DNA from 2 places in the Salipaludibacillus agaradhaerens genome. Region 2 is predicted to be linked to the other one. Evidence: riboswitches for the same ligand, from Rfam matches in the RefSeq annotation. Region 2 holds a riboswitch; the other holds the start of a gene.
What was found. A riboswitch is a leader RNA that binds a small molecule or an ion and turns the genes downstream of it on or off. The one in region 2 is predicted to bind cobalamin.
Positions count from the first base shown of each region.

Region 1: another riboswitch for cobalamin. It lies ahead of BK581_RS02525 (ribonucleoside-diphosphate reductase subunit alpha); the one in region 2 lies ahead of metE (5-methyltetrahydropteroyltriglutamate--homocysteine S-methyltransferase).

Region 1 is NZ_KV917378.1:539,915-547,105, forward strand. Features, by position in the region: gene BK581_RS02515 (gamma-glutamylcyclotransferase) at 1-816, shown strand, start outside; gene BK581_RS02520 (hypothetical protein) at 885-1,403, opposite strand; cobalamin riboswitch at 1,668-1,865, shown strand; gene BK581_RS02525 (ribonucleoside-diphosphate reductase subunit alpha) at 2,031-4,226, shown strand; gene BK581_RS02530 (ribonucleotide-diphosphate reductase subunit beta) at 4,268-5,305, shown strand; gene BK581_RS02535 (anaerobic ribonucleoside triphosphate reductase) at 5,328-7,178, shown strand.
Region 2 is NZ_KV917378.1:1,601,539-1,608,729, forward strand. Features, by position in the region: gene BK581_RS07730 (hypothetical protein) at 1-844, shown strand, start outside; gene BK581_RS07735 (hypothetical protein) at 1,095-1,454, shown strand; gene metE (5-methyltetrahydropteroyltriglutamate--homocysteine S-methyltransferase) at 2,481-4,769, opposite strand; cobalamin riboswitch at 4,894-5,095, opposite strand; SAM riboswitch class I at 5,268-5,374, opposite strand; gene BK581_RS07745 (DEAD/DEAH box helicase) at 5,615-7,117, opposite strand.

The DNA of each region.
Region 1 (7,191 bases), 1.1 Mb from region 2:
AATTCAGTGAAGCTATTCAACCAAGCGCGGGTAAGGGGCTCGTTATATGACACTGGGAATGGTTATCCAGCTTATATCGAAAAAGGGGAAAAGTGGGTTTATGGAGAACTTTATGCTGTCAGTCCGTGGACCCTGAAACAATTAGATAGATTAGAAGGATATAGTGAAGGGCGACCTGATAATTTATATAATCGCGTAAAGTTACCGATTGAAACAGACATAAGTATTATTGAGGGATGGATCTATACGTTAGATCATCAGCACGAAATATCACTTACTAACGAAATCCATTTCCAAGATTGGAGAGTACATCAATGGTTTAATAACTTTACTGAGGTTAAGTATTTTGCTTACGGTTCATGTATGGACACAGAACGTATTGAAAAAGCAGGTATGTTAACACCTTTTTCTCAGCGAGTCGAGACAGGTAAACTAACAGGGTATAGTATGTGTTATACGCTCCACAGAGAAGATGGGTCTAGAGCAGATATCGTTGAAACAGAAGACCCTTCCTCCTCTGTTGAGGGAATTATCTACACATTACCAAAGGAGGCCATTGACTATTTATTTTCTAGAGAAGGTGTCTTTACTGGCAGTTATCGTGCTACTTTTGTTAAAGTGGAGATAAACGGTGTTCTTCATCAAGATGTCTTAACATTTACCGTCATTAATAAACAAGCTGAGACTTGCCCACCACGTCATTATGGGGAAGAAATCTTGAGAGGGGCAAAAGGAAGATTGTCAGATAACTATTATGAGCAATTACTAACAAAACTGGCATCCTTAGGCTACGATCACATAGATAGAGACGATTAACGGTGTAAGTGATAGAAAGGCCCTCACTGTCTTAAAGAGGGCCTTTCATAACGTAATAGAATAAAAGGCTAAAAAGGCTGCCAATCGATAGTACCTTGCTGATTTTCATAATCGACAGAAACGGTAAAGTCATGTTTTTTATAAAAATGAAGTAAACGCTCGAGATGGTCCCAATCTCTCGGTGAGATATAGCCTGAAATTTTACGCATATTTTGCTCTTCTATATATTGTTTAAAATACGACATACATACAGAGCCAAAGCCTTGATTTTGCTCACCTCTTATATCATCTATTTGAATATGAAAATCTTCTTTGTAAGAAGCGTGAATCGAGAAGTCCCAGGTTCCATTAAATGGCGTTTCACAATCGTGTGCCATAATTTTACATACTTCTCCGTTATCGGAAGCATAAATAATCGTCCACTTTCCTAATTTTGTTTGTTCAATTCCGAGAATCGACCATTTTTTTGCAATCTGTTTCAGGTTTTCTTGCATACGTAATAGTTGGAATTCAAGTTTTTCATACTCGATTTGTAGTGTTTCTTTATTTTTATCCTGCCTCGTAATATAAGATGCAGGGGCAAACATAATAAAACTCCTTTCATCATGCTAAATCTATAAATGACTATGAGTTGGAAGAGGGCATTATAATTTATGAGACTTTACTACATTAATTAAGCAGCCTAACCTTTTAAATACTCACAAGTCCGGTATTTTACTAGAATCAGATAAAATAATCAAGACGTTTTAATAAGAAAAAAAGATTGCATCTTTTAGCAAATAACGTTATGCTAGTAACATCATCATATAGATGGTTCACCGAAAAATAAATCTATATATGGTATATATGATATTAAATTAAGAAAAACAGGTGCTTGTTAATCGAGCTTGAAAGGGAATCCGGTGCAAGTCCGGAACTGTCCCCGCAACTGTAATTTGCTGACGATATGAGAGACCACTGTTGAAGATTATTTTTAAATAGTCTAATATGGGAAGGCTCATAAAGGATGAGGCATAAGTCAGGAGACCTGCCTGTTTTTCTCAAGTTTCTGACCTTCGGGGGGTGAGTGTTTGAAACGGTAGAAGATCCTAGTAGCGATTTGTTAACTATCGTGAACAATGTCGCTTTTAGCTGACGCACTCTGCCGTTTTAACACCTTCCCGACTGGGAGGGTTTTTTTAATGACTAATTTGATTGATGGAAGGATGACAAAAATGACACAAGGGATAGCACAAAAGACAAATGAACATCACGTTAACAACGTCTTGCAAAATCGATTTCCTCATTTAACATGGGAGCCGTATTTAAGACGAATTGAATTGCACAATGACAAAACAGCCCTTATTACTGCAGCGTTAGATCAGCTTACAGCTGAGGAATCCGATTGGACATTCGTTGCGGCAAACTTATATTCTTTGCAGCTTAAAGAGGAAATAGCGAACAATCGAGGTATTCCTGCTTATGAACAATTCGGTTCATTAATTACAAAGCTTGTAAATGATGGTTTTTATCAAAAAGAGCTTCTCAACGTTTACACAACAGAAGATTATGCACTGATGGAAAGCTGGATAGATGAAACTAAAGATCAGCTCTTTACATATATTGGACTCAAAACATTAGCTGATCGTTATCTGGCTCGTTCTCACGATGGCCGTTTACTTGAATTGCCACAAGAGCGATTCATGGTAATTGCTATGAGCCTTATGAAAAACGAAGCTGAAGCTAAGCGACTTGACCTTGTTAAAGAAGCTTACTGGGCCCTGTCTAATCTCTATATGACTGTGGCAACACCGACGTTAGCGAATGCTGGAAAAACACACGGACAGTTGTCAAGTTGTTTTATTGACACAGTCGATGATAGTTTACGAGGTATTTTCGATAGTAATACAGATGCCGCTACAGTGAGTAAAAATGGCGGAGGCTTAGGTATTTATCTAGGTAAAATTAGAGCGAGAGGGTCATCTATTAAAGGGTTTAAAGGAACATCCTCAGGCGTGTTACCATGGATGAAGCAGTTAAACAATACAGCTGTTAGCGTAGATCAATTAGGTCAAAGACAAGGTGCTATTGCGGTTTACTTAGATGTTTGGCATAAAGATATTTTTCCTTTTCTAGACGCTAAATTAAATAATGGTGATGAACGTCAACGAACGCATGATTTGTTCACTGGTGTGTGTCTTCCAGATTTATTTATGGAAAAAGTTGAAGCGCGTGAAGACTGGCATTTGTTTGATCCACATGAAGTTAGAGAAGTTATGGGGTTCTCTCTAGAGGATTTTTATGATGAAGAACAAGGCAAGGGGAGTTTCCGTGAGCATTATGAACAATGTGTAGCGAATGAAGACCTTTCATCAGAGCGTGTTCCTGCCATCGACATTATGAAACGCATTATGATCGCTCAACTTGAAACGGGCACACCTTATATGTTTTATCGGGATACCGTTAATCGGATGAATCCTAACAAACATAAAGGTATGATTTACTCTTCTAATTTGTGTACAGAAATTATGCAAAATATGAGCTCTACTACTGTACAAGAAGAAATTAGTGCTGATGGTGAGATTATTACTAAAAAGCAAGCAGGAGATTACGTGGTGTGTAATTTAAGTTCTATTTCACTGGCTAAAGCAGTAAAGGATGATGTCATTGAAAGGCTTATAAACATACAAGTCCGCATGCTCGATAACGTGATTGAATTGAATACGATTGAAGTTCCACAAGCACAAATAACGAATCAAAAATATCGCGCTATTGGATTAGGCACGTTTGGATGGCATCACTTATTGGCCGACAAAAAAATAGCTTGGGAAACAGAAGAGGCTGTGCAGTATGCTGATGAACTGTACGAAGATATTCATTTTTATACAGTGAAAGCAAGTATGGAACTGGCGAAAGAAAAAGGAGCCTATCCTGCGTTTAAAGGCTCTGACTATGAAACGGGCGAATATTTTACCTCACGGGATTATAAGAGTGACCGTTGGACAAGCTTACAACACGCCGTCAGTGAAAATGGGTTACGGAATGGCTATCTTTTAGCTGTTGCTCCTAATTCAAGTACATCACTTATTGCTGGATCTTCCGCATCAATCGATCCTATTTTTAAGAAGGAATATGCTGAAGAGAAAAAGAATTATAAAATTCCTGTTACAGCACCTGGATTATCTAAAGAAAATACGTGGTATTATAAAGCAGCTCATACGATTGATCAACTTTGGAGCATTAAACAAAATGGAGCTAGGCAAAAACATATTGACCAATCCGTGTCCTTTAATCTATATGTCACGAATAATATCAGGGCTAAAGAATTACTAGAGTTACATGTGAGTGCATGGAAAAACGGTTTAAAAACGACTTACTATGTCAGGTCCACATCAAGTGAACTTGAAGATTGTGAAAGCTGCTCAAGTTAAAGAGAATACTAATAAGGGAGTTATTTGGGGAGGAATAGAGAATGACAAAATTAACAGAAAGAAAATTATATGATGTAACGGCACCTAATGCATCCACTGGGATTATTCTTGGTGAGAGTTCAAACGTATTAAATTGGGATGATGTCAGGTTTTCATGGGCGTATCCGCTATACAAAAATATGCTAGGTAACTTTTGGACACCTTTTGAAATTAATATGAGTTCAGATGTGAAGCAATTTTCCTCATTATCTGAAACAGAAGAAGATGCCTTTAAAAAAATCATGGGATTACTCGCTTTTCTCGACAGCATTCAAACGGATTATGCGATGCATGTATCTAAGTATTTGACAGACTCAAGTCTGAATGCCCTTATGACGGTACTTGCTTTCCAGGAAGTTGTTCATAACCAAAGTTACTCCTATGTGTTGTCAAGTCTCGTTAATAAAGATGAACAAGACCGTATTTTCGAATACTGGAAGCATGACCCTGTTTTAAGAGAAAGAAATGATTTTATTGCAGAGGGTTACGAAGCATTTGTACAAAATCCAACACCTAGAACACTTCTTGAATCAATTGTTTATGATGTGATTTTAGAAGGTCTGAATTTCTATTCTGGATTTAGCTTTTTCTACCATTTAGCACGAAACCAAAAAATGGTTTCTACATCGACGATGATTAACTATATCAATCGAGATGAACAGCTACATGTCTATTTGTTTGCTAACATTTTTAAAGAACTAAGAAACGAATTTCCTGAATTGCAAACACAAGAGGTGGATGAATTCGTACAGCGCACGTTTGTAAAAGCGGCTGAACTTGAAACGAAATGGGCGGAGTATATTATAGGCGATAAAATTCCAGATATACCATTCCAAGATTTAGCAGATTATATTAAATTTATGGCGAATAAACGGGTGAACGAATTGGGGATCGAACGTCCGTTTGAAGGTTACCGATCAAATCCGATGCGTTGGATTAAAGTATATGAAGATATCAACCAAGGAAAAACAGATTTCTTCGAACAAAAATCACGTCAGTATACGAAAGTTTCAGACGATAACGGATTTGACGACTTGTAATCTTTTTTGAGGGGGTATACCGATGAGGGAGTTAATCGAAACATTTGAGGGAATTGAGCAAGTAAGTAGTGAATCATTGAAGGAAAATGCGAATGTGGATGGTCATTCGCCTCTTGGCAAAATGAATACTTTTGCTTCAGAAGTATGTAAGTGGTATACGGATGAGTTTTTATTGTCCGAAAAAGTAAAGGAAGCTTTGGCAGATAATATATTGTATATCCATGATAAAGATTTTTATCCAACTGGAACAACAACTTGCAGCCAAATACCATTGGACAAGCTGTTGAAGAATGGCTTTTATACTGGACACGGCAGAATTCGGCCACCTAAGTCTATTCAAACAGCGTTAGCACTAGCGGCTATTATTCTTCAATCAAATCAAAATAATCAACATGGGGGGCAATCATTTCAAAAGTTTGATTATGACTTAGCCCCTTATGTTAGAAAATCATATGAATCTCATAAACTGCGTCTTACTGAGCTCTATAAAGAGTCATTTACGTCAGAGAAAGAACTGGAGCAAAGGGCATGGGAAGACACCCAGGAAGAGACATTCCAAGCGTGTGAGGCCTTTATCCATAATGCCAATAGTATGCATTCACGTGGTGGTGGTCAGGTACCATTTGTCTCAATAAATTACGGGACGGATACATCACGCGAAGGCCGTTTATTAATTCAAGAATTGTTAAAGGCAACGAAAAAAGGATTAGGCAATGGTGAAACACCCATTTTTCCAATTCAAATATTTAAAGTGAAAGATGGCGTTAATAGTCAAGAGGGTGATCCTAATTATGACTTATTTATTCAAGCGGTAACGACGACCAGTCGCCGTTTATTTCCGAATTTCAGTTTTCTTGATTCCCCATTTAACAGTCAATATGACGATGGGACACCTGAGAGTGAAGTGGCGTATATGGGGTGCCGAACACGGGTGATGGGAAATATTCATGGTGATGATACAACGGTTGGACGAGGTAATATTTCGTTCTCTTCCCTAAATTTAGTCCGTCTAGCTCTTATTTCTGAAGGGGATAGTGAGATATTTTGGCGTAAATTGACGCAATCTTTTCAAATAGCCATTACGCAACTGTTAGAGCGATATGAGTATCAGCGCAAGAAAAAAGCTGCTGAATTTCCATTTTTATTTTCTCAAGGTATTTGGACTGGGGGAGATACATTGCACCCAGATGAAGAGATTGAATCTGTTATAAAGCATGGGAGTCTAAGTGTTGGCTTTATTGGTCTTGCTGAAGCATTAGTCATTTTAACAGGTAAACACCATGGCGAATCAGAGGAATCGTGGGAGCTAGGAAAGCGCATTATTCAATCTATGCGTGACATGGCAGATGAGGCCACGCAAACATATAAAATGAACATCGGTGTGATTGCTACACCTGCAGAGGGCTTATCTGGTAAATTTGTTGGTGCAGATCGTGAAAAATTTGGCACAATTAAAGGAGTTACAGATAAAGACTTTTATACGAATTCATTCCATATCCCTGTCTACTATCCTATATCCATCTATGAAAAGATTCGCCGTGAGGCCCCATTCCATGACATGTGTAATGCTGGTCATATCACATACGTGGAAGTGGATGGAAATGCTAGCCAAAACACCGAGGCGCTCATTCAAATCATTAAACAAATGAAAAAAGAAGGGATTGGCTACGGGTCAATTAATCACCCAGTAGATCAATGTTTAACGTGTGGCTATCAAGGGGTTATGCATCATCAATGTCCTGCTTGCGGTGAAAATGATGAAAACAAGCTTCATAAAATTCGTCGAATCACAGGCTACCTCGTAGGTGATATGAAGCGATGGAATAAAGCTAAACGTCAAGAAGAAGCGAATAGAGTGAAACATGGGCGATGAAGATCCTTTCTCT
Region 2 (7,191 bases):
TGTGGATCCTGCTACTGGCGAAACAGAACAATATGAAAAAGAAGCAGTCCCTGAGTGGGTAAATCGTATCTATCCCCCAAGTATTGCAGAAGAGCGTAATGAGTGGTTTGGTATTTACAAGCAAGGCATGATCAATCGCTTTTTTGGCCGTGAAGGATTAACAGAGCCTACAGCATGGGGAGCAGTGGATTCTGTGACAGGGGTTGTAGATGCAGACCTAAAACTAAACTGGTTCACTGATCATATGCGGCTGCAAAACGAAGATCAGGAAGCATCACGCTCTATGGTCGGCTTCACGATGTTCGATGCCCGCACTGGAGAGCTTCAGTATTTCCGAGATGCTAGCGGCTCACTCAATGGCCGAACTGCCATGGATTTAGCTGAACGAACGTTTCGCCGTGATGATTACGTAGCAGGGACACCCTCTTTATATAATATATATGGTCAATATACATGGATTGTCCCTCTCATGGACAAAAATGACGTCTTGCGACAAATCATGCTCGTAAGCGCACGGGATGAGAACATCTACGGCTATGGTGAAACAAAGCGAGAAGCTTTCGGAGCTTATCAGTTAGAAATATCTTCCCAAAGTGATGAGAAGGTCGTACCAGGTGAATACACAGATATGGTTGAAATAACCGCAGAAATTGACCGTATTTATAAATGGGATAAAGAAGACAATGTCACGATCAGATTTCTTCTAGAAGGGGAAGATCGAATCTTCACGGTTAATGCTTCGTCTTACCCGAGAGCCCTTTTCCTTGAACCCGGTGATGAAGTGACCATCTCATTTATGGATACTGGTGAAGAAGTGCAAGCGATTGAAGATTTGGAACAATAGAGAATGGCTTAACTGACTTAAGAAAAGGGCTTATCTAAAGCTCTTTTCTTTTTATAAAACCTTCAATCAGGACTGAGCATCCGTTATCACCCGCCTAAATAGAGTTACCTCTTCTCTCTATTTTGAGCCGACAGTTTGACGGACGATTAGCTGTGATAAACGAAGCTCTATTTATTAAACGAATGTTAGAACACAAAAATAATAATTGACGGTACAACATATTAGTATAATCAATAGGGAGCTGAATTAGATGAAAACTTATATTTGTCCAATTTGCGGATACGATGGGTTAGATGCCCCACCATATGAGATCCATAGCCATTCAGCCTCTTATGATATTTGCCCTTGTTGTTATTTTGAATATGGATATAGTGAAGATCATGAAGTAGATTTAGGCTATATTGTTACACCTGTTGACATGAGGGAGGCAGCTTTTCAATTATACCGAAAACAGTGGATTGAAAAAGGTGCGGTAGTCGGTTCTCCAGAAAACTACCCAAAAGAATTTCAAGAAGATGGAAAGGTAAAACAAGAGGCAGTCCTGAAACAATTAAATCGCTTGAACCTATCATTAGATAACTTCACATTTCTTGAGGAGTATGATATATAAAATATGTCTATGAAACTCACTAGTCACGCATAAATAATGTCATCATTTTCAGTTTAATCATTCTAGTTGTTCAGAGCTGAAAAAAGGTGATAACTGGTTAAAGGTGGATTTGGAAGGGTTATCGCCTGACTTATCCATTATAAAGGACCTTTTTCTTTGCATAACTTTAATGGACTTTAAAACGAGATAACATGAGTGACAAAAAAGACGTGTGACATCCTGGCTTGTCATTAATAAAAAACCTCGTTTACGTACCTTTTTTATAAACTAAATCACCTCCTCTTTACTTGTGGATAAGAAGTCTTGTCAAAATGAGGTCATTAGCGAAAGTAAAATAAGCGGATATTTTCCGGTTAGATGCAGAAAAGACCTCATATTGGGGTATATAGGGGGAAATTTTCCGATTATGCAAAGCAAAACAAGCCAATTTCAGATTTTCCGAGTCAATAGGCGGAATTTCTCCGTCTATTTAAGCTATTTCCATTGCCAATGACTATTTAAGAGTATTTTCTCCGCCTATTTCTCAGATCGGGTTCTTAACCTGATCCCCCAACCGATAAAAGCGCATTCTCACGATCCCATATGGGGAATCAACATATTATTTTCGACTAGCTGAGAAAACACCTTTTTCACTGTCTAGTTCATCCCTCAGGCCTATCACTTGCTGAACTTCTCTTTAATTTGGTCATGTGAAAAGCGGATCACGGTCCCCCGTCAATCACCAACTATTTTTGACGATTCCAGACGATAGACATAAAACGAACCTTTAAAAGTGGGAGTTTTCGTTCTTCTTCCACTGATTGATAGTTGAGTCAATCAGGATATGAGCGTCCGTTATCCCCGCATATATAGTTAATCTCTCCTCCCTATTTTGAGCCGAGAGTTTTACGGTCGGTTATCTGTGATAAATAAACTCCCCTAAAGCTAGAGAAAGAATCTCGATGTGCCGTAGGGGAGTCTTGATAAGTGAGGACGTCGGATAAAAAGCTCATCCGTTGCTAAACGTTTGTTTCATAGAAAGCTCGTTTATTGGGAAACCTTCCATTCTTCTCTTACTTTCTTCGTAGCTGTCACCATATTTTTCAACGCTGCAATTGTTTGCTCTTCTGTTCGCGTTTTCAATCCACAATCTGGGTTCACCCAAAAGGCTTGTGCTGGTAAAACATTCAATGCTTGTTTAATCACATTTAACATCTTCTCAACATTTGGAATTTGAGGACTATGAATATCGTAAACACCTAAACCGATCCCTTTATCATAGACATTCGTTTTAAATGTCTCAATGAGTTCACCGTGACTGCGGGACGTCTCTATAGAAATAACATCAGCGTCTAATGCTTTAATGGAATCAATGATGTCATGAAACTCACAGTAGCACATATGAGTATGAATTTGTGTCGTTGGTTTTACTTGAGCAGTTGCCAATCTAAACGCTTCAACTGCCCAATCTAAGTATGCTTGTTGCTCATGTTTCTTTAATGGCAATCCTTCTCTCAACGCCGGTTCATCCATTTGAATCATCTCGATCCCTGCTTGTTCAAGGGCCTTCACCTCTTCTACTAAAGCTTTTGCGATTTGCCTTGTGACGTCTCGATTAGGTATATCATTGCGAACGAATGACCAGTTTAAAATGGTGACAGGTCCTGTGAGCATTCCTTTTACCGGCTTTTTCGTCAATGATTGAGCAAATTTCGTCTCTTTCACCGTCATTGGTTTTTCAAAGCTCACATTCCCATAAACCACCGGAGGTTTTACACAACGGGAGCCGTATGATTGCACCCAGCCATTTTGTGTTACGGCAAAGCCATTCAGCTTTTCACCGAAATACTCGACCATATCATTCCGTTCGAATTCACCGTGTACAAACACGTCTAGTCCCACTTCTTCTTGGATCGTAATCCACTTTTCAATTTTCCCCTTAACGAAAGTGTCATATGTGTCATCATCAAGCTCTCCCCGACGCCATTCAGTACGTGTTCGCTTCACATCACGTGTCTGGGGGAAACTCCCAATCGTTGTCGTTGGTAAAAACGGAAGGTGCCATTTCTTTTCTTGTAATTCTTTTCTCTCTTCATACGTATGCGTTCGTTCAGTAGGCAAGTCCGAGTCAGTTGAAATGTCTGTTAGTTTTCTAAATGGGGCATGCTTAAACGTGTCAACTGACTGTTGATACTCTTCAAACGTTTGTTTCGCCGCTTCATCTGTTGGATGATTGCTTATCGTTTTTAACAAGTGTAATTCATACAATTTTTCCTCGGCATACGACAAACCGTTAAGGAGTTCTTGATCTAATTTCGTTTCATATTTTAATGTAACTGGCACATGTAATAAACTCGACGATGGCTGAACAAGTAAGTGTTCAGAGGGAACAACTTCTTGTAGCTCTGTTAAGAGAGACAACGCATCACGTACATCTGTTTTCCAAATATTACGGCCATCAATGATACCAGCGCCTAATAATTTGCCTTCTGGAAACCCATGAGCTTTAATTGCTTGTAAATTCACACCTTTATCATGAATAAAATCTAGTCCAATCCCTTTAACAGGAAGTGAGACAATTTGCTCAAAATGATCAATTGAACCGAAATACGTTTGGAGCAACAAGCTAACTTCTGGAAGTTTCTCAGCTAATTCACGGTAAATTCCTTTCAGCTGCTCAATATCTCCTTCTGATAATGTGGTAACAAGTGATGGCTCATCTAATTGGATAAGTGAAGCGCCAGCTTGATACAGTTCTGATATGACTTGTTCATACAACGGAACTAATTTTTCTGCCAACTGTGGAAATTCATTGTTTGTATAACCCTTTGATAACTTCAAAAATGTAAATGGTCCTATAAGCACAGGCTTGGCTTCAATTCCTAACTCTTTCTTCGCTTCTTCATATGCTTGAAGGGTATAGTTGGTCGTTACTTTAGGTACCCAGCCTCGATGAAATTCCGGCACAATGTAGTGATAATTTGTATCAAACCATTTCGTCATTTCGCATGCTTCCCCATCATCACTACCTCTTGCCATAGCAAAATAAGTATCTAAAGGGTCTGCTGGTGATTTTGCAAACCGCTCTGGAATGACGTTAAACATGAGTGCCGTATCCAGCACATGATCATAAAAGCTAAAATCTCCAACTGGTATATAATCAACATATGCATCACGTTGCTTTTGTAAATGAGATAAACGAATCTGTTTCATTTCCTCGTAAAATCGTTCCTTTGAGCGTTCCCCTTTCCAATAAGCTTCAAGCGTCCGCTTCCATTCTCGTTGTTCCCCTATACGTGGATATCCTAATTGACTTGTTTTTAGTGCCATCTTCATTTCCTCCTTTAAAAGTGAGTTGTTCCTTCCTAAATTAAAAAGGATATTTTTACCATTGAAAAGGTTAAAAATATCCTATTACATGTCTTAGATATTTAACACCTCCCTATTTCCCCGTAGGATAACAGTGTTGTGATAATAGGCAGGTCTCCTGACTCGTCTCTCATCATGAATATGGTCTTCCCAGAATAAGATATTGACTTCCAGTGACTTGGTCATATTCACTCTTGACTTACAGTGGCGGGACCGTTCTGGATTTACACCAGATTCCCTTTTAATCATTCAGCGTATTAAACGCTAAATGAACCTATCTCACGACTATGAAGTTTTTATAAGAAAACAGGCTTAGGACGTCCTCAATAAACGAGAGGTCAGAAGCTAGTTTCTAATCGTACCATTACATTGAGGAACGTTATACCATCGTAAAAAACCCCTTCTCTCACTAATAATTTAGATGAGAAAAGGGGTTGATAGCAGTATTAAATGCAGATCACGTCTCTCTCATCTTTGAAATGCTAAGCATTCCTCTGAAATTGGCACCGTGTACGAACGTACTGGTTGCCGAGGTCTCATAGGGTCAGTCCCTCCACCTCTCTGGATAAGAATCATATGAAGTTTGGTAAGTTATTAACGAGTGTAACATACTCAGATAATAAATCAACAAATAATTAAAATTAATTTTAAAATTCCAATTTTTTTGGCTAATTAGTAAATCACAAAGAGGAGATTGATCACATCGCTGAAACATCGAGACCCCCTAAAACATTTTAAAGATCAAAAAAAGAGTGTGTTAAAAGGACAATCGCCCCTTTAACACACTCTAATAAACACCTTCAAATAAGATGTTACTTTTTCTTTTTGAAAGACAAAGATTTTACTTTTGCATCAGAACCACCAGATCCGCCAGATCCACCAGTTCCACGGCCTTTTCCACCACGGCGTCCACGGTCATTTCTCTGACGTGACCCACCTCGATAACCACCCTGGCTTTTATTTCCGCCTTGTGGTCCTGAGTTACGACGTTTAGAACGAACAGGTGCTTCACCAGTAATATGAACAGGCGTTTGATCCGGTTCCTTCGTCATCGTTTTTAATGCCGCAGCTACGAGTGTTTCAGGGTCATGTTCTTCTAAAAGTGATTTTGCTGCTCCGAGAAGATGTTCAAAATCTCCTTTTCGAAGTGAATTCTGCAAATGATTGACAGATCTATCTTGGCGACCTGCTAATGCTTCCTCATATGTCGGTACCCCTTGTTGCTTCATCGGTTTTTTCGTTGTTTTTTCAATGACTTTTAAGTGATCTCGCTCTTTCGGTGTGACAAAACTAAATGCTATACCACTCTTACCTGCACGTCCTGTACGACCGATACGATGGACATAGCTTTCAGAGTCTTGTGGTAAATCAAAGTTAAACACGTGTGAGACGTTATTCACATCGAGCCCTCTTGCAGCTACATCTGTCGCAACAAGAATTTCGATAGCGCCTCGTTTAAACTTACGGATGACCGCATCACGACGCTCTTGCTTCATATCACCATGGAGGCCTTCAGCCGCAAAACCACGAATCCCTAGTGACTCAGCGACTTCGTCAACTCGTCGCTTCGTACGTCCGAAGACGATTGCCAATTCAGGCGGATCAATATCCAGTAAATGACAGAGCGCATCGAATTTTTGTTTTTCGTTAACCACAACGTAGCGTTGCTCAATATTCTCAACAGTTACTTCTTTTGATTTAACCGTTACGTTAACAGGATCGGTCATAAATGATGCTATGACATTTTTCAGCCTTGCAGGCATCGTTGCTGAAAATAGCATCGTCCGTCTATCTTCAGGGACTTCTTTTAAAATCGTCTCGATATCTTCAATGAATCCCATACTCAGCATTTCATCCGCTTCATCAAGGACAACCGTATTGATATACTCTGGACGAATCGTCTTACGGCGCATATGATCCATAAAACGTCCTGGTGTCCCTACAATGATTTCAGGGCGTTTTTTAAGTCCTCGGATTTGTTTGGAAATCTCCTGACCGCCATAAATAGCAAGAGAACTTACACCTTTCTCGCGACCGAGCTTGTTCAATTCCTCTGATACTTGAATAGCCAATTCTCTCGTCGGAGCTAATACAAGACCTTGTGGATGACGTTGCTGTGGTATGACCGATTCCAGTAAAGGAATCCCAAAAGCTACTGTTTTTCCTGTTCCTGTTTGAGCTTGTCCGATGACATCGCGGCCATCCTTTGCAGCTGGAATAACTTTTTCCTGAATAGGGGTTGCATCAGTAAACCCCATTTTTTCAATGGATTTCAAAATCGTTTCTTCAATGTTTAAATCTTTAAAACGTGCCAAATGCTTTTATCTCCTTTTAATTCATACTTTACCGTCAGAGCGATTGTATTTATTTTAACCTTAAAAATGCAGCT